DNA from 2 places in the Actinoplanes sp. NPDC049265 genome. Region 2 is predicted to be linked to the other one. Evidence: riboswitches for the same ligand, from Rfam matches in the RefSeq annotation. Region 2 holds a riboswitch; the other holds the start of a gene.
What was found. Region 2 has a riboswitch for S-adenosylmethionine ahead of ACGFIO_RS26875 (aminotransferase class V-fold PLP-dependent enzyme). Riboswitches for the same ligand answer to the same signal wherever they lie in the genome.
Positions count from the first base shown of each region.

Region 1: linked by a shared signal. The riboswitch ahead of thrC (threonine synthase) and the one ahead of ACGFIO_RS26875 (aminotransferase class V-fold PLP-dependent enzyme) in region 2 are both predicted to bind S-adenosylmethionine.

Region 1 covers NZ_JBICSP010000006.1:43,732-52,637, forward strand. The annotation lists gene ACGFIO_RS16840 (Ig-like domain-containing protein) at 1-501, shown strand, start outside; gene groL (chaperonin GroEL) at 717-2,339, opposite strand; gene ACGFIO_RS16850 (GNAT family N-acetyltransferase) at 2,671-3,207, shown strand; gene ACGFIO_RS16855 (hypothetical protein) at 3,209-3,640, shown strand; gene ACGFIO_RS16860 (GNAT family N-acetyltransferase) at 3,637-4,635, opposite strand; gene thrC (threonine synthase) at 4,891-6,165, opposite strand; SAM riboswitch class I at 6,177-6,285, opposite strand; gene ACGFIO_RS16870 (ABC transporter permease) at 6,347-7,225, opposite strand; gene ACGFIO_RS16875 (alpha/beta fold hydrolase) at 7,267-8,906, opposite strand, start outside.
Region 2 covers NZ_JBICSP010000012.1:102,737-111,642, reverse strand. The annotation lists gene ACGFIO_RS26885 (hypothetical protein) at 1-895, opposite strand, end outside; gene ACGFIO_RS26880 (hypothetical protein) at 892-1,620, opposite strand; SAM riboswitch class IV at 2,006-2,122, shown strand; gene ACGFIO_RS26875 (aminotransferase class V-fold PLP-dependent enzyme) at 2,271-3,566, shown strand; gene ACGFIO_RS26870 (S8 family serine peptidase) at 3,643-4,827, opposite strand; gene ACGFIO_RS26865 (redoxin domain-containing protein) at 4,956-5,516, shown strand; gene ACGFIO_RS26860 (beta-class carbonic anhydrase) at 5,628-6,119, opposite strand; gene ACGFIO_RS26855 (M20/M25/M40 family metallo-hydrolase) at 6,155-7,456, opposite strand; gene ACGFIO_RS26850 (DNA-binding response regulator) at 7,523-8,140, opposite strand; gene ACGFIO_RS26845 (sensor histidine kinase) at 8,137-8,906, opposite strand, start outside.

The DNA of each region.
Region 1 (8,906 bases), on a different contig from region 2:
GTGGCCGGCCCGGCGGCTCCTCCGGTGGCCCGCAACGACGGCGCCGAGGTGCCGGTCGGCGGCTCGGTGCGGATCACCCCGGTGGCCAACGACACCGACGCCAACCAGGACCGGCTGACCGTCATCAAGATCGGGAAGCCGCGGCACGGCACCGCGGTGCTGTCCGGCGGCAAGGTCGTGTACGCCCCGGCCAAGGGCTACCAGGGTGGCGTGGACTCGTTCACGTACACCGTTTCGGACGGGCACGGCGGCACCGACACCGCGACCATCACGGTGAACGTGCACGCCGAGGCGACGCCGCAGCCGAGTGCCGCCCGCCTGCCGAAGACTGGCCAGGATCTGGTCACTGTGGCCGGCGCGGGGACTCTGGCCCTGCTGGTGGGCGCGGCGCTCTACTGGTTCGGTGTCCGCGGCGGGACGACCGTCCCGGTCCTGGTGGTCGGCGGCGAGCGCCGCGGCCCGGGCCGGCATCGCCCGGGACGTCACCGCGAGCAGCGCTGAGACAAAGCGCCAAGAGAAGCCACGCGCGGCGAAGAGATCGCTCGGCCAGGAAAGCCGCCCGGCGAAACGGCCACGCGCTCACAACCGGCGCCCGGCGAAGCAGGTGTCCGGCGAAGACAGCGCTCGGCGAAACCGCGGCGTTGCGGGGAACGGAGAACGGGCGGGCCGCTGGAGTGCGGCCCGCCCGTTCCAGGCGTTTCAGGAGTGGACTGGACTCAGAAGTCCATGTCCCCGCCGCCCGGAGCACCGGCCGGGGCCGGGTTCTTCTCGGGCTTGTCCGCCACGACCGCCTCGGTCGTGAGGAACAGGGCGGCGATCGACGCGGCGTTCTGCAGCGCCGAGCGGGTGACCTTGGTGGGGTCGATGATGCCGGCGGCCAGCAGGTCGACGTACTCGCCGTTGGCGGCGTTCAGGCCGTGGCCTGCGTCGAGGTTGCGCACCTTCTCGACCACGACGCCGCCCTCGAGGCCGGCGTTGACGGCGATCTGACGCAGCGGGGCGTCCAGCGCGACCTTGACGATGTTGGCACCGGTGGCCTCGTCGCCGACCAGGTCCAGCTTCTCGAACGCGGTCTTGCTGGCCTGGACCAGCGCGACACCACCGCCGGGCACGATGCCCTCCTCGACGGCCGCCTTGGCGTTGCGGACGGCGTCCTCGATGCGGTGCTTGCGCTCCTTGAGCTCGACCTCGGTGGCCGCGCCGACCTTGATCACCGCAACACCGCCGGCCAGCTTGGCCAGGCGCTCCTGCAGCTTCTCACGGTCGTAGTCGGAGTCCGACTTCTCGATCTCGGCCCGGATCTGGTTGACCCGGCCCTGGATCTGCTCGGCGTTGCCGTTGCCGTCGACGATGGTCGTCTCGTCCTTGGTGATGACCACCTTGCGGGCCTGGCCCAGCAGGGACAGGTCGGCGGCGTCGAGCTTGAGGCCGACCTCCTCGCTGACGACGGTGCCGCCGGTGAGGATGGCGATGTCGTCGAGCATGGCCTTGCGACGGTCACCGAAGCCCGGCGCCTTGACGGCGACCGACTTGAAGGTGCCGCGGACCTTGTTCACGACCAGGGTGGCCAGGGCCTCGCCCTCGACGTCCTCGGCGATGATGATCAGCGGCTTGCCGCCCTGCATGACCTTCTCCAGGATCGGGAGGAGGTCCTTGACCGCGGAGATCTTGCTGTTCGCGATCAGGATGTAGGGGTCGTCGAAGACGGCCTCCATGCGCTCGGCGTCGGTCATGAAGTACGCCGAGATGTAGCCCTTGTCGAAGCGCATACCCTCGGTGAGCTCGAGCTCGAGCCCGAAGGTGTTGCTCTCCTCGACGGTGATGACGCCTTCCTTGCCGACCTTGTCCATGGCCTCGGCGATGATCTCGCCGACCGTGGAGTCACCGGCGGAGATGGAGGCGGTCGAAGCGATCTGCTCCTTGGTCTCCACATCCTTGCTCAGCTGCGTCAGCGCCTCGGAGACGCTCGCCACGGCCGCCTCGATGCCCCGCTTCAGGGCCATCGGGTTGGCGCCGGCGGCGACGTTGCGCAGGCCCTCGCGAACCAGCGCCTGGGCGAGGACGGTCGCCGTCGTCGTGCCGTCACCGGCCACGTCGTCGGTCTTCTTGGCGACCTCCTTGACCAGCTCAGCGCCGATCTTCTCGTACGAGTCCTCGAGCTCGATCTCCTTGGCGATCGACACACCATCGTTGGTGATGGTGGGAGCGCCCCACTTCTTCTCGAGCACGACGTTGCGGCCCTTGGGGCCCAGCGTCACCTTCACGGCGTCGGCGAGCTGGTTCATGCCCCGCTCGAGGCCCCGACGAGCTTCCTCGTCGAATGCGATGATCTTGGCCATACGGCTGTGTCCTCCCGGACATTCACAGGAACCTCTGCGGACGTCGCCACCTGGCGATGCGACGTCCTCAGGCCGAGCCGGATAGCCCGCGACGACCGGCCCCGTGCCGGGGCACCGATGGCGGCGCCCGGCCGGAACCCCACCGTCCCGACCTGCTTGGCACTCACGTGGTGCGAGTGCCAAGCCCATGTTTAGCACTCCCATGGGCCGAGTGCAAGGAGAGTGAGCCTAGTCGCTCGACTAGTTACGCCCAGGGCGAAACAGGTGGCAGCGAGGTCGGATAAGCGCAACCCGCTTGCCGCCCCTTCCCCCGGCCGGGTAGGCAGACACCATGGTGTCGCTCAGCACAGCCCCCCGATCGACGGCCACGGTGCACCGGGTCCGGCCCGAGGACGCCGGCCGGATGCGCGCGTTGCGGCTGGAGATGCTCGCCGACAGCCCGCTGGCCTTCCTGGAGACGCTGGCCGCGGCGGCGGCCCGTTCACACGACGACTACCGGCGCCGGATCACCCAGGCCAGCCACGGACACACCCTCGCGCAGTTCGTGGCCGAGCCCGGGGCCGGCAAGGGGCCGCTGGTCGGGCACGCCGGCGGCACCGTGCTGCCCGAGGACCTGCTGACCACGGTCGTCTTCGCCGTCTACATCACCCCCGAGCGCCGCGGCACCGGGATCCTGGCCGACCTGGTCGAGGCGGTCGCCGCCTGGTCGAGGGCGGCCGGGCGCGACCAGTTGATGCTGGAGGTGGTGGTCGGCAACGACCGGGCGGTACGCGCGTACCAGAAGCTGGGTTTCACCGACACCGGCGTCCGCGTGCCGCACCCGGTCGTCCCGGGCCTGACCGAGTTACAGATGCGCCGGACGGCGTGAGATGCGCGCCCGCACGCTGCTGACCGCCATCAACGGCACCACACTGGCCGGGCTGATCCTGGCCCGGGCGACCGGCGCGACGATCAGGCGCGGCCGCGACGGCGTGTTCATCGCCGAGGGGTACGCCCGGAAGATCCCGAAGAACACCTGCTTCACCGTCGGCTCGGTGATCATCACCCGGCGCAGCGCGGAGTGGCTGCTCGCCGACGAGCGGACCGCCCTGTTCAGCCACGAGAGCCGGCACGTCAGCCAGTACGCGCTGCTCGGACCACTCTTTTGGCCGCTGTACTACGCGTTCTGCGGCTACTCGTACGCGATGACCGGCTCCTACGGCTGCCGCAACGCCCTCGAGAAGCACGCCGGCCTGCACGCCGGCGGCTACCGCACGGACGCCCCGCTGCGCCCCTGGGCGACGAGGTTCAAGGCGCGCTAGATCGTCAGCTGCCACTGCATCCAGGTGTCGGCGGCCCGGAAGCCCAGCGCCCGGTTGATCGACAGCATGTACTCGTTCGACGAGGCGTTGAACGTGTCGATCGCGGTCAACGCCGGCCGGTGATCGAGCGCGAACCGCAGGTTTTCCAGCTTGACGATCAGGCCGAGCCGGTGGCCGCGGTGGTCCGGGTCGACGATCGTGATGTGCTGCCAGAGGTGGGTGGCCAGCGCCGGCGGCCCGGAGAGCGTCGTCCAGGCCACCATCCGCCCGGTGGCCTCGTGCACAGCGCCGGTGTGGAAGCGGTCGAGGCCCCGGTCGAGCCGGTTCTGCTCGCTCGTGCGGATCCGGTCGGCGTCGACCTTTTCCGGTTCGATGGTCAGGTCGCCCATGGGCGCGTCCTCGAAGAGCCGGCTGTCCAGATAGGCGATGTCGTCGAGGTACTCGTCGGCCGGCATGCCCTGCCACCGCACCACCCGGTAGCCGGCGGCGCTGGCCCGGGCCTCGGCGAGCATCTCGGCATATCGCTTGTGGTCGGCCGTGGTCAGGTCGAGCCGGCTGCGGGTGTCCTGCAGGGCCGCCTTGGCGCCGGCGGCCGAGGCGAAGGCGTCACCGTCGGGGTGCTTCTGCACCGACTCGCCGGTGATGTGTTTGCGGCCCTCGGCGCGGCTGCGCTCGATCACGAAGTCGAGCAGCGCCCGCCCGACGCCGTGCCGCCGCATCGCCGGGTGCACGTTGAGGTGGGTGTTGAGCTGTTCGAGGTTGTCCAGCAGCGGCAGGGACATCTCGACCACGCCGGCCGGTTCGCCGTCCAGCGTGGCGAGCGCGTGAATGTTGCGGCACGCGGGATAACCACGACGCACCGTGTCGACGAAGAAGTCCTCGGGCTCGAACGGGATGTCCGGAACATCGCGCTCGTGTGCGGCCTTGGCGACCGCGTAGGCCTGGCGGACAACGGACTCGTCAGAACCCTCGAACTCGGCGACGTCGATGCGCATCCCCACAGACTGAACGCACTCGTGGTCCGCCGCGACCGATTTACCGAAGGAGAAATTTGGTCGGGAGGACGCGCGCACAGCGCCTCCGGCACTGGGTCGTTGGGCCCCGGTAGAGATTGTCGCCAAGCTCGAAGGTGGGGCCTCGTACGGCGTCGCGTCCTCCCGCAGAGAGCATCCTGCCGACGTTGTGATCCGTTCGCAAGTCCTCGCAGGATGGAAAAGCGAACTTACTGTCGGGAACCCGACTACACCGGGTTACCCGAGAAGGCCGGCGTCACGAGCCCCGCGCAGCGACGGCTTGATCCGGTGCGTCGGCCCGACCCGGTCGGCCACCGCGTCCAGCGTCTTCAGACCCTCGCCGGTGTTGAAGACGACGGTCTCCTTGGCCGGGTCGAGCTTGCCCGCGGCGACCAGCTTCTTGAGCACGGCCACGGTCACGCCACCGGCCGTCTCGGCGAAGACGCCGGTGGTCTGGGCCAGCAGCTGGATGGCCTCGCGGATCTCGTCGTCGTCGGCGTAGTCCATCCACCCGTCGGTGCGCTGGACCGCCTCGATGGCGTAGACGCCGGCCGCCGGGTCGCCGATGTTCAGCGACTTGGCGATGCCGGTCGGCTTGACCGGGACGATCTGGTCGGTGCCGTTGTGCAGGGCGGTCGCGATCGGGTTGCAGCCGGCCGACTGCGCGCCGAACACCCGCCAGCCGCCGGCCGGGGCCTCGACCAGGCCGATCTCGACCAGCTCGGAGAACGCCTTGTCGATCTTGGTGAGCAGCTCGCCGCTGGCCATCGGGATGACCACCTGGGCCGGGATGCGCCAGCCGAGCTGCTCGGCCACCTCGTACCCGAGGGTCTTGGAGCCCTCGGCGTAGAACGGGCGGACGTTCACGTTGACGAACGCGGTGTCCTCGAACTCGTCGGTCTCGACCAGTTCGCCACAGAGCCGGTTGACATCGTCGTACGAGCCGTCGATGGCGACCAGCTCACCGCCGTACACCGCGGTCGTGACGACCTTGCCCTGCTCCAGGTCGCCGGGGATGAAGACGATCGAGGGAACGCCGGCCCGGGCGGCGTGCGCGGCCACCGAGTTGGCCAGGTTACCGGTGGAGGCACAGGCGAACCGGGTGAAGCCGAGGCCGCGGGCCGCGGTCAGGGCGACCGAGACGACCCGGTCCTTGAACGAATGGGTCGGGTTGGCCGAGTCGTCCTTCACCCACAGCGGAGCGTCCAGGCCGATCGCCGCGGCCAGCGCGGGCGCGCTGATCAGCGGGGTGAGGCCGGGGTCGAGGGTGACGCGACCGGCCGGATCCTGACCGGCCGGGAGCAGCGGCGCGTAGCGCCAGATGTTGTGCGGACCCGCCTCGATCTGGGCGCGGGTCACCTGGGCGATCGCCGCCGGGTCGTACGCGACCTCGAGCGGCCCGAAACACTCGTAACAGGCATGCTGGGCGGCCAGGGGGAACTCGGCACCGCAGGCCCGGCAGACAAGAGCGCGGGCGGGAGAACCGACGGATGTGCTGAGGGTGGACGTCACCAGAGGAATTCCTCTCATCTTTCCCTGCCCGGGGAGGCAAGGCCGGAATTAGCACCTGCCACAGATGTGGTGGTTGCCGGGGCTTCAACGGGCCGTTCCCTCTGCCCCTCTGGATGAGGTATTCAGTTGTCTGACACACACCCTACGTGGCGATTGGCCTAGGCGAAAAGTAGTGTGACGCTCACGACGTGATGTCCTTGCGGGTGAATCGCCAGAACGCGAGCGACCAGAAGATCGTCGCGTACGCCACCGCCGCGATCGCCCCGCGCACCATGTCGTCGGTCTGGGTGGGCGTCGAGAGCAGGCCCAGCCAAGCGTCGCTGTAGTGGGTGGGCAGGAAGTCCCGGATCACCCCGAGCGCCTCGATCTGGTCGAGGATGCTGGACAGGATCCACAACAGCACCGCGCCGCCGACCGCCCCCAGCGCCGCGTCGGTCAGCACCGAGAGCAGGAACGCGAGCCCGGCCACGATCAGCAGGATGACGGCCAGGTAGCCCAGGATCCCGAGCAGCCGTAGCAGCCCTTCGCCGGGCGGGATCTCGGCGGCGATGGTGCTGCCCAGCGGGTGCCAGCCGTACCGCAGCGTCCCCACCAACAGCGCCACCCCACCCAGCGTGAGCAGCGCGACCAGCGAATAGGCGAGGGCGACGCCGAGCTTGACGGCGAGCAGCCGGGCCCGCGGCACCGGGATCGCGAGCAGGTAGCGCAGGCTGCCCCAGGACGCCTCGCTGGCCACGGTGTCGCCGCAGAATAGCGCCACGACCACGACCAGCAGGAACGACGCCGAGACGAAGACGCAGAAGAGCGCGAAGTTGAGTCCGCCCGAGGTGGCCAGGTCGACCAGGCTGGAGAACTGCCCGCCGCCGTTGTCGTCGTCCGAGCTGCCGCCGAACTCGAACGCGACAAGCACGATCAAGGGCAGAAGAGCCATGAAACCCAGAGCCAACTGGGTACGCCGGCGCGACGCCTGCCGCCTGACCTCGGCCCAGATCGGCAGCGTGGCCGACGGCCGGTACCCCGTAGCTGAGTTTCCGCGCTCCACGGTCCGGCGATCGTTCACCGTTGTGGTCGCGACCGTAGCCTCCCCGCTGCCGCTCGAGGTCATCGGTCCCCACTCCCTCGCGAGTTCTCCCCGACCAGCGCCAGGAACGCGTCTTCCAACCGGCGCCGCGGCACCACCCGGTCGACCCCGATCCCGGCCTTGACCAGCGACGCCACCACCTCGGCGCGCGGCGTGCCGTTCATGTCGACGATCAGACCGGTCGCGCCGTCCGGCAGCACCGAGGTCACGTTGAGCCCGGCGAGCACCCGCGACGCCTCGGCCACGTCGGTCACCTCGATCTGCACCGACGGCGAGTCGCCGACGATCTCGTCGACCGGCCCGGACGCCACGATCCGGCCCTTGTTCACCACCACCGCGTGCGTACAGGTCTGCTCGACCTCGGCCAGCAGGTGGCTGGACACCAGCACCGCGCGGCCGTCGGTGGCGTACCGCTTGAGCACCCGGCGCATCTCGGCGATCTGCGGCGGGTCCAGCCCGTCGGTCGGCTCGTCCAGCACCAGCAACTCGGGCAGCCCGAGCATGGCCTGGGCGATGGCCAGGCGCTGGCGCATGCCGTGGCTGTAGTTCTTCGTACGCCGATGGATCGAGTCACCCAGCCCGGCGATCTCCACCGCCTCGTCGAACCGCGCGTCGGCCCACGGCCGGCCGGTGGCCCGCCAGTACGCCCGCAGGTTTTCCTCACCGGTCAGGTGGGGCAGGAACCCCGGCCCCTCGACCAGCGCGCCGACCCGGGACAGGATCGGCGAACCGGGCACCAGCGGGTTGCCGAAGACCAGCGCTTCGCCCCGGGTCGGCATGGTCAGCCCCATCAGCACCCGCAGCGTGGTGGTCTTGCCGGCACCATTGGGACCGAGCAGCCCGACGACCTGGCCGCGCTCGACCGTGAAGCTGATCTCCTCGACCGCGACGAACCCGTCCCCGTACTCCTTGCGCAGGTCACGCACGACCAGCGGGGTCTCGGCGAACTCGGCCACGGTCGGCGCCCGGCGGGCCCGGCGGCGGCGGATCAGCAGCACCACGACAAGTCCCAGGACGATGGCGGCGATCAGGCCGGCCAGCACGTACCGCCAGATCACCTGGGGGTTGCTGATCGGCGTGCCCACCATGGTCGGCAGCGTGAGCGTGGGTTCGACCGCGACGGTGTAGGTGGCCGGCGCCGGCGGTGTGAGGTAGCCCTGGTCGGAGGCGGCGACCACGACTCGCAGCGAGTTGCCGGTCTCGATCCGCCGGACGATCGCCGGCAGTGTGACGGTCACCGGCCGCGCGGCCGCGATGTCCCGGCCGAGCCCGGTCAGCCGGACCGGCGCGACCAGCCCCGCGCTCAGCGTCTCAGCGCCCTTCGGGTCGACGTCGTAGAGCTTGACGAACAGCGTCGCCTCGCCGGTCGGTGACGCGGCCCGGAGCCGGACGGTCGGCGCTCCGACCACGTCGACGGCCTGGGTGACGGGCTTCGAGGCGAAGGTGGCGTACTGCCCCGGTATGTCCCCGGCCACGCCTGCGAGCAGCGTGGACAGCCGGCCGCCGACGCCCGGCAGCGAGGAGAGGCCGCCGGGATTGCCGTTGGGCGGGTTGGCGATCGGCTGCGCCGGGCCGGCCAGCGCGATGTCGGTGCGACCGGTCCCGCTGATTCCGGGGTACGCGTCGACCGAGTACCCGTTCGTCACCAGCCCCCGGTCGA
Region 2 (8,906 bases):
GCGCGTACAGCCGGGGGTCGTCGAGGCGCCAGGCCAGGTGCCGGTCGAAGATGTCGGCGACCGGAGGCGCCGTGCCGAGGTCGACGACGTGGCCGGCGACGTCCTGGTCGGCGAGCGCGGCGCTGCTGTCCAGGGTCACGACCAGGCGTCCGTCGATCTCCTCCAGGGCGGCCTCGACGTGTTGCAGGACGTTGCCACCGACGGCGTCCCAGGCGAGCGGCTCCTGCAGCAGGAACCCGGCGCCCCGCGGCAGCGCCCCCGCGGTCCTGGCCGCGCTCTCCAGCGTCGCGGCCAGTGTGGCCAGCTGGATGGCGCGGTCGAGATGGAAGATGGGCCGGTCGGCCGGTGACTGCAGCAGCCGGATCGCGGCGGCGCACTTGCCCCGGTTGGGGTCGGCCCGCAGGATGACGATCCGTTTGCCGTGCTCTTCCGCGCGGACGCGCGACCACTCCGGAGGGGCCACGAACGCCCGCCGCACCATGTCGGCCAGGGCGATGCCGAGCCGGGGGAGACGGACCCGCTCGCGTCCCTCGTGGATGGTCACGTACTTGTCGCCGCTGACCCGGTCGCCGGCGACGTGATCGCCGAGGAACTTGCCCGCCGCCTCGCGGAGCAGGTCGGCTCGCTGCTGCGGGTTGACCGCGGCCTGGACCTTGCCGCCCTTGCCGTCGAGCTTCGCGTCGGTGGCGACCTCGGTGTCGGCCGGCGTCGTGGCCGGGGTCTTCGACGGGTCGGGTGGCGCCGGGCCGGCCGGAGCCCCGGGCGTCTTCGGCGCGGCCGGGGCGCCGGCGGCCTTCGGCGCGGCCGGTGTGCCCCCGCCGGCGCCGCCCCCGCCTGGCGTCGCCGGTGTGGCCGGTGTCGCCGCGGGTGTGGCCGGGGCCGCGGGAACGTTCACCGGGGCCCGCCGAAGTGGTAGACGTCGCCGCCGACCTTGTCGCCCCGCACGTAGTCGCCGTTATTCACCTGAGGGCCGTACACCGTGGTGGTGGGTGCGGCCGGGCCGGACGACTCGCTTCGCCGCTCGGGCCGGCGGATCAGCGGCGGGCTGGGGTGGCCGGGCACGCTGATCCAGGCGTCCTCGTGCAGCTCCTTCTTGGCCAGCGTGATCCGGGCGAACGACGCCGGGTCGATGTACCGGTACCCGTGCCGGACCACCCCGCGATAGATCTCGTCGGAGACGATGAGGGCCATCGCGGCGTCGGGCGCGGCGGCCAGCGCGTCGCGCAGTTCCTGGGCGTCGACCAGGCGCGCCGCCGTGTTGATGGCCTCGCCCTGCCAGCCGTGTTCGTCCTGCAGGCAGTTGCCCTGGTGCAGGGCGACGCGCATGCGCATCTGATGCTCGGCCGAGAACATCCGGGACTTCTCCCGCAGCGCCCGGTCCAGCGCGTCGACGAAACGCCCGGCCAGGGTCACCGAGTCGGCCGTGGCCGTCGGCACCAGCATGACGATGCCGTCGCCGCGGTCCAGCCGCACGATCTCGCCGTCCCGTCGCACATCGGCGAACGCTGTCCGGACGACTTCGTACATGGCCGCGCGCAGTGACGCCTGCATGGGATTGGTGCGCTGACCGAACCGCTCCACGTCGACGACGACGATCGAGTAGAAGATGGGATCGGGCATGGAAGAGCCTCCGATGGGCAGGATGAGATGAGCGCCGCGTAAGCACTGTGGGGATGCCGGGCAGGGATGAGAAGGCCATCTGGCGTGGACGGCCACTTCGGTCGGAAGAGGGACCGATTCCCGTACGCCCGGTGCTCGGTCCGGTTGGCGAGACTAGGCCCGCCGCTGCCCGCGATCCAGGTCATCGGTGCCCGCGACACGTACTCCGGGCGTCGGGCCGAGCAGAGTCGACCTGATCGGTCAGGCGCGCCGCCCGATCATGGGGAGGGCTCCGGTCTTCCTCGCTTACCCCGGACGGGTGACCCGGATTCCAGCACCGGAGCGAGCCGCCGGGGACCGGCCGGCGCCTGATGTGACGACCGGCGGGATGATATGGTCGGCGACAGGTCATGAGTGCCAGCGCGTAGCCCCGGCTTGCTGGCCGGCAACCCTTGCGTTCGCGATGGGGTGCCCCGGGTGAGGACCAGGCTGCGCGTCACTCGACGCGGGGCAAGCGCGGGCCCGTGCGGGTCCCCGACCCTCACGAGGAGAAGGCCATGTCTGTCGCTTTTCAGAACAGCGACCAAGAAGACGTGCGAGACCTTAAAGAGGACGTGCGAGACCTTAAAGAGGACGTGCGAGACCTTAAAGAGGACGTGCGAGACCTGGAGATCGTCGGCAACGAACTTACCGTCGAGATCGCCAGTGGCCGCACCGTGCGATTCGCTCACCTCGACTACGCCGCCTCCGCGCCCTGTGTGCGCGCCGCGGCCGACGCGGTCCAGGACCTACTGCCCTTCTACGGCAGCGTGCACCGCGGCACCGGGCTCCGGTCACAGACCTCGACCCTGGAGTACGAGCGGGCCCGCGACATCGTGGCCGAGTTCGTCGGCGCCCGCCCCGGCGACCATGTGATCTTCACCCGTAACACCACCGACGCGCTCAACCTGCTGGCCCGCGCCCTGCCGACCGGCACCACCACTGTCGTCTTCGACGGCGAGCACCACGCCAACCTGCTGCCGTGGTCCTCGGTGGTGCGGCTGCCGTCCCCCGCCACCCCCGACGCCGCGGTCGCCGCGCTGGCGGCGGCGCTGGCCACGATCGACGGCCCAGTGCTGGTCGCGGTGACCGGGGCGAGCAACGTGACGGGCGAGATCTGGCCGGTCCGGCGCCTCGCCGACGTCGCCCACCGGCACGGCGCCCGGGTCGTCGTGGACGCGGCGCAGCTGGCTCCGCACGTACCCGTCGACCTGAATGATCTCGGCGCCGACTACCTCGCCCTGTCCGGGCACAAGCTGTACGCCCCCTTCGGCGCCGGCGTGCTGGCCGGCCGGGGCGACTGGCTCGACGCCGCCCAGCCCTACCTGCGCGGCGGCGGTGCGAGCGCGGCGGTCGGCGACGAACCGGCCGAGATCACCTGGACCACCGGGCCTTCCCGGCACGAGGGCGGCACCCCGAACCTGCTGGGCGCGGTGTCGCTGGGCGCCGTCTGCGCCGCCCTGCTGCGGGCCGACCGGGCCGCGCTGCTGGAGCACGAGCAGAGTCTGCTCGACGGCCTCGGCGGGGTGACCCTGTTCGGCGGCGCGGTCGCACGGGTGGGCATCGCGTCCTTCGCCGTGCCCGACCCGGCCGGGGTGGCGGCCACCATGGCCGAGCGGTACGGCATCGGGGTCCGGGCCGGCCAGTTCTGTGCCCACCCCCTGGTCCGCCGCCTGACCGGCGCGACGCCGGCCGCGTCGAGCGCGGCGGTCGCCTCGGGTGCGCCGGTTACCTCGAGCGCGCTGGTCACCTCGATCGCGCCGGTTGCCTCGGGTGCGCCGGTTGCCTCGGGTGCGCGGGCCGGGTCGGGCGCCGTGGCCGGCGACTGTGCTACCACCGGTTTGCTGCGCGCGAGTTTCGGTCTCGGCTCGACCCGCGACGACGTGGATCGCCTGATCTCCGCTCTCACCGACCTCGGCCTGCGCTGACGATTCACCTCGTCGTCCACGCCGGGGAGCAGCGAACGGCCCGGTCCAAGGGATCCGGACCGGGCCGCCGTGCGGATCAGCTGAGGGAAGCCGTGTAGAGCAGGCGGTTCGGCGAGCCGCTGCCCGGGCCGGACACGACGCCGGTGGTCGCGGCGGCCACGATGGCGTTGTTCACGGTGGTCACCGACGCGCCGGGGTGGGCCGACAGATAGAGCGCGACCGCCCCGGCCACGTGCGGCGACGAGAACGAGGTGCCGCTGCCGGTGTACGTGGCGGTGTCGCTGGTCCGCCAGTCCGAGGTGATGTCGACGCCGGGCGCGAACAGGTCGAGCACCGAACCGTAGTTGGACCAGTTGGCGCGTACGTCGGTGCGGTCGGTGGCCCCCACGGTCAACGCCTCGGTGACCCGCGCAGGTGAGGTGTTGCTCGCGTTGGCGCCGGAGTTGCCGGCCGCGATCGCGTACGGGATGCCTGCCGCGATCGACCGCCGGACGGCCGCGTCCAGCGTGCTGCTGACCCCGCCGCCGAGGCTGAGGTTGGCGACCGAGCGCCCGGGCGCCGCGTGCGCGGTCACCCAGTCGATGCCGGCGACCACGCCCGCCGTGGTGCCCGAGCCATTGTTGTCCAGCACCCGTACGCCGACCACGTTGGCCTGCTTGGCCAGGCCGTACGTGCTGCCGACGGCGACGCCCGAGACGAACGTCCCGTGGCCGTTGCCGTCCTGGGCCACGTTGTCGTTGTCCACGGCGTCGTAGCCGTAGCTGGCCCGGCCGCCGAAGTCCTGGTGGGTGATCCGGATCCCGGTGTCCACCACGTAGACCGTGACGCCGCTGCTCGGCCCGTACGTGTAGGTGGTGCTCAGAGGCAGGCCGCGCTGGTCGGAACGGTCGAGGCCCCAGGGTGCGCCGGTCTGGGTGGCGGTTACGCGTACGGTCTGGTCCGCCTCGACCGTGCCCACCGCGGGGTCGGCGGCGAGCCGTGCGGCCTGCGGTGCGGTCAGCTTGGCGGTGAAGCCTTCGACCGCGTGGCCGAAGACCCGGTCGGCGCGGCCGCCGTAGCGCCGGCTGATCCGGTCGGCGTTGGCCCGGTCGATCTGGGCGCCGGCCTTGAGCGTGACCAGGTAGCTGCCGGCGACGGCGTCGGGGCTGGCGGCGTGCAGCACGGTGCCGGTGGCCTCGGCGGCCAGGGCGGGGGTGGCGGTGACCGCCAGGGCGGTGCCGGTGACGACGGCGGTGGCCAGGGAGAGCCGAGCAGGTCGCATCTGTTCCTCCAGGTGATGGATGCCTGGGGACCACGCTAGGAAGAAACCATGTATCGACGTTCAACGATTGAATACGAACCGAACAATATATTTATCTCCTATAGTTTTTGTGGGGATATGATGGCGTCATGACCGTCACTCAGGAACGTCGGGTCACCGGTGCGGAGTTCGCGCGGTTGGTGGAGCGCAACGCTTTGCACCAGCGCATGGTGACCGCGGGCGACCGCCTGCCGATCGAGCCGCTGGTCGAGGTCGATCTCGGCCCGATCCATCTGGACCGGCTGCTGCGTACCGGCCCGGTGGTGCTGTTGTTCATCCGGCACGCCGGGTCGTCCGCCTGTGGCGCCGCGCTGACCGCGTACCGTACCGGCCTGGCGCCCTCGCTCGCCGCCCGGGACGCGCACCTGGTCGCGGTCAGCCCGCAGGCGCCGCGCCGGCTGGCCGCGCTGAAACACCGCTACGACTTCGACTTCCTGGTCGCCTCCGACCCGCGGCACCGGCTGATCGACGCGCTCAACATCGGCTTCGCCGCCCCGGGGGCCGACATCCAGCTCGGCACCCGCCGCAACGTCCTCCCGTTCGCGGCCGCGATCGTGGCCGACCGGGCGGGCGTCGTCCGATTCGCCGACGTCCGCCCCGACTGGTCCACCCCGATCGCACCCGACCGGATCGTCGCGGCCCTCGCCTGACCGCGGACCCCACCGACCGCGGCCGAGGGTGAACGAAACTGTTTCGTTTCACTCCGGTCCGGTGGCGGGCCGCCGGGCGGTCCTAGACCTCGCGCAGGCGGCGAGGCGCGCCTATTTGACCTCGCGGAGGCGGCCGGTCTCGACCTCGTAGACGAAGCCGCGCACCGAGTCCTTCGCCGGGATGAACGGGTCGTCGAGGATGCGCCGGACCGACTGCCGTACGTCCTCGTCGAGGTCCGTGAACGCCTCGGCCGCCCAGGCCGGCTTGATGCCCACGTCGGCCTGGATCGACGCCTTGAACTCGTCGTCGGTGAAGGTCAGCATGCCGCAGCCGGTGTGGTGGATCAGGATGATCTCGGTGGTGCCGAGCAGCCGCTGGCTGATGGCGAGGCTGCGCAGCTCGTCCGCGGTGATCACCCCGCCGGCGTTGCGGATCACGTGAGCGTCGCCCTCGGTCAGGCCGAGCAGTCCGTACGGGTTGAGCCGCGCGTCCATGCAGGCGACGACGGCGACGTGCTTGGCGGGCGGCAGGGGCAGGTCGCCCCGGTCGAACGAAGCGGCGTAGCGCTCCGCGTTGGCGAGCAGCTCATCGGTCACAGTCATGCCCTAACCCTACATTTCCGCTGGGATTTGGGGAGCTAGGAACTTCGCAGCAGGCGGTCGAGGACGCGCGTGCCGAAGGTCAGGGCGTCGACGGGTACGCGTTCGTCGACGCCGTGGAACAGCGACGTGAAGTCGAGGTCGGGTGGCAGCCGCAGCGGCGCGAAGCCGAAGTGCCGGATGCCCAGCCGCCGGAACGACTTGGCGTCGGTGCCGGCCGGCAACAGGTACGGCAACAGCCGCGCGCCCGGGTCCTCGGCCTCGATCGCCGCGGCCATCGCGTCGACCAGGTGGCCGTCGAACGTGGTCGACACGGCCGGCATGGTGTCCCACTCGGGCCTGACGTCCGGTCCCAGCACCTCGACCAGCTCCCGTTCGAACGCCTCCTCGCGGCCGGGCAGCATCCGCGCGTCGACGGTGGCGTGCGCGGCCGACGGCACCACGTTGGTCTTGTAGCCCGCGTTCAGCATCGTGACCGTGGCCGTGTCGCGCAGCGAGGCCCCGATCATCCGGGACAGGTGGCCGAGCCGCGCCACGAACGGCTCCGGGTCGGCCGGGTCGAACCGGATCCCGCTCATCTCGGCCAGCCCGGTCAGCAGGTCGCGGACCGGCGGAGTGAGCAGCAGCGGGAACCGGTGCCGGTCGAGCCGGGTGACCGCGGCGGCCAGCTTGGCCACGGCGTTGTCGGTGTGCAGCAGCGAGCCGTGCCCGGCCGTGCCCCGGGCGTGCAGCCGCAGCCACATGGTGCCCTTCTCGGCCGTTTCGACCAGGTACGCCCGCCGCCCGCCGGCCGTGACCGAGAAGCCGCCGACCTCGCTGATCGCCTCGGTGGCGCCCTCGAACAGCTCCGGCCGGTGGTCGACCAGCCACGACGCGCCGTGCCGGCCACCGGCTTCCTCGTCCGACACGTACGCGAAGATCAGATCTCGCGGCGGCACCACGCCGGCCCGCTTGAACCGCCGCGCGACCGCCAGCGTCTGGGCCAGCGTGCCCTTCATGTCGACGGCGCCCCGGCCCCACACGTAGCCGTCGCGCACCTCGCCCGAGAATGGGTGCACGGTCCAGTCGGACGGATCGGCGGGTACGACGTCCAGGTGCCCGTGCACCAGCAGCGCACCCCGGGACGGGTCGGCGCCGGCCAGCCGGGCGATCACGTTGCCGCGGCCGGGTGCACCCGATTCCACGTACGTGACGTCGTAACCCACCTCGGACAGCTTCCCGGCGACGTACTCGGCCGCCGGTCGTTCCGTGCCCGGCCCGCCGGCGTCGGCGGTGTTGGTGGTGTCGATGGCGATCAGCTCACTGGCCAGCCCGACCACCTCGTCCTCGGCGTCTGTCACCCTCCTACCCAAGCACGGCTGGGCCTCTGGTGCCGAGGATCGGGTCGGCGGCGGGTATCGGCCGGGTCAGATCCACCCGCGACCGCGGGCGATGCGGACGGCCTCGTGCCGGTTGACCGCCCCGAGCTTGCCGACCGCGGCCGACAGGTAGTTGCGGACGGTGCCGGGAGAGAGGCGTACCCCGCGGGCGATGTCGTCGATCGGCGCACCCTCGGCGGCCAGCCCGAGGATCTCCGCCTCGCGGGTGGTCAGCGGGCTCGCGCCGGCGCTGATCGCCTCGGCGGCCAGCTGCGGGTCGACGTAGCGGCCACCACTGTGGACGGTGCGGACGACCATGGGCAGCACCTCGGCGGCGGCGGTCTTGGGCAGGAAGCCGCGCACCCCGGCGGCCAGCGCCCGCTTCAGATGGCCGGGCAGGCCGTGGCTGGTCACGATCATGACGTGGCAGGTCGGCACGTCCCGCTGGATCGCCTCGGCGACCGCGATGCCGTCCCGGTCGGGCAGCTGCAGGTCGACGACGGCGACGTCCGGGCGCAGCGCCCGCGCCATGGCCACCGCCTCGGCACCGGTGCCGGCCTGCCCGGCCACGACCATGTCGTCCTCCAGGCCGAGCAGCGCGGCCATCGCACCCCGGATGAGGTGCTCGTCGTCGACCAGCAGCACCTGAATGCCCGGCCCGGTCACGTCCCCTCCCGATGCGGAACGCCGGGCGAAGACGCGGCCGGCGACGATCCGGCCGGGACCGTCGCGATCAGGCGGAAGGTGTCGGGCGGGCGATGCCGGGCGGTGACCGTGCCGCCCAGCGCGGCGATCCGCTCGGTCAACCCGGCCAGCCCGTTGCCGTTCGCCGGTGGCCGGTCGAGGGCCGGGGCGCCGTCGTTCTCCATCGTCAGGACCACCGTTTCCGCTTCCGCCCGCACCACGATGACGCAGTTCCGGGCCTCGCTGTGCCGCAGCACGTTGGTCGTACCCTCCCGCACAACCCAGCCCAGCACCCCCTGCACCGGCCCGGCCGGCTCCGGCCCGGCGTCGACCCGGCAGCTGATGCCGGCCGAGGCGAGCAGCGCCCGTGCGCCGCCGAGCTCGGTCGCGAGGTCGGCCGTACGGTAACCGCCGACCACCGCGCGCAGCTCGATCAGCGACTCCCGCGCGATCTGCTGGACCTCCAGCATCTCCCCGGACGCGCCGTCGCGGCCCAGATCGGCGAGCCGGGCCGCCAGCCCGGCCTTGACCGCGACCGCCGACAGCGAACGCCCGAGCACATCGTGCAGGTCGCGCGCGAACCGCAGTCGTTCCTCGGCCACGGCCAGCCCGGCCTCGGTCCGCCGGGCCCGCTCCAACTCGCGAACCATGCCCAGGGTCCACAGGGTGACCCGGGCCGCCGGGACCAGCACCAGCAGGATGACCGCCAGGGCGACCGCCGGCCGGCCCGCGCCCACGGCGGCCACGG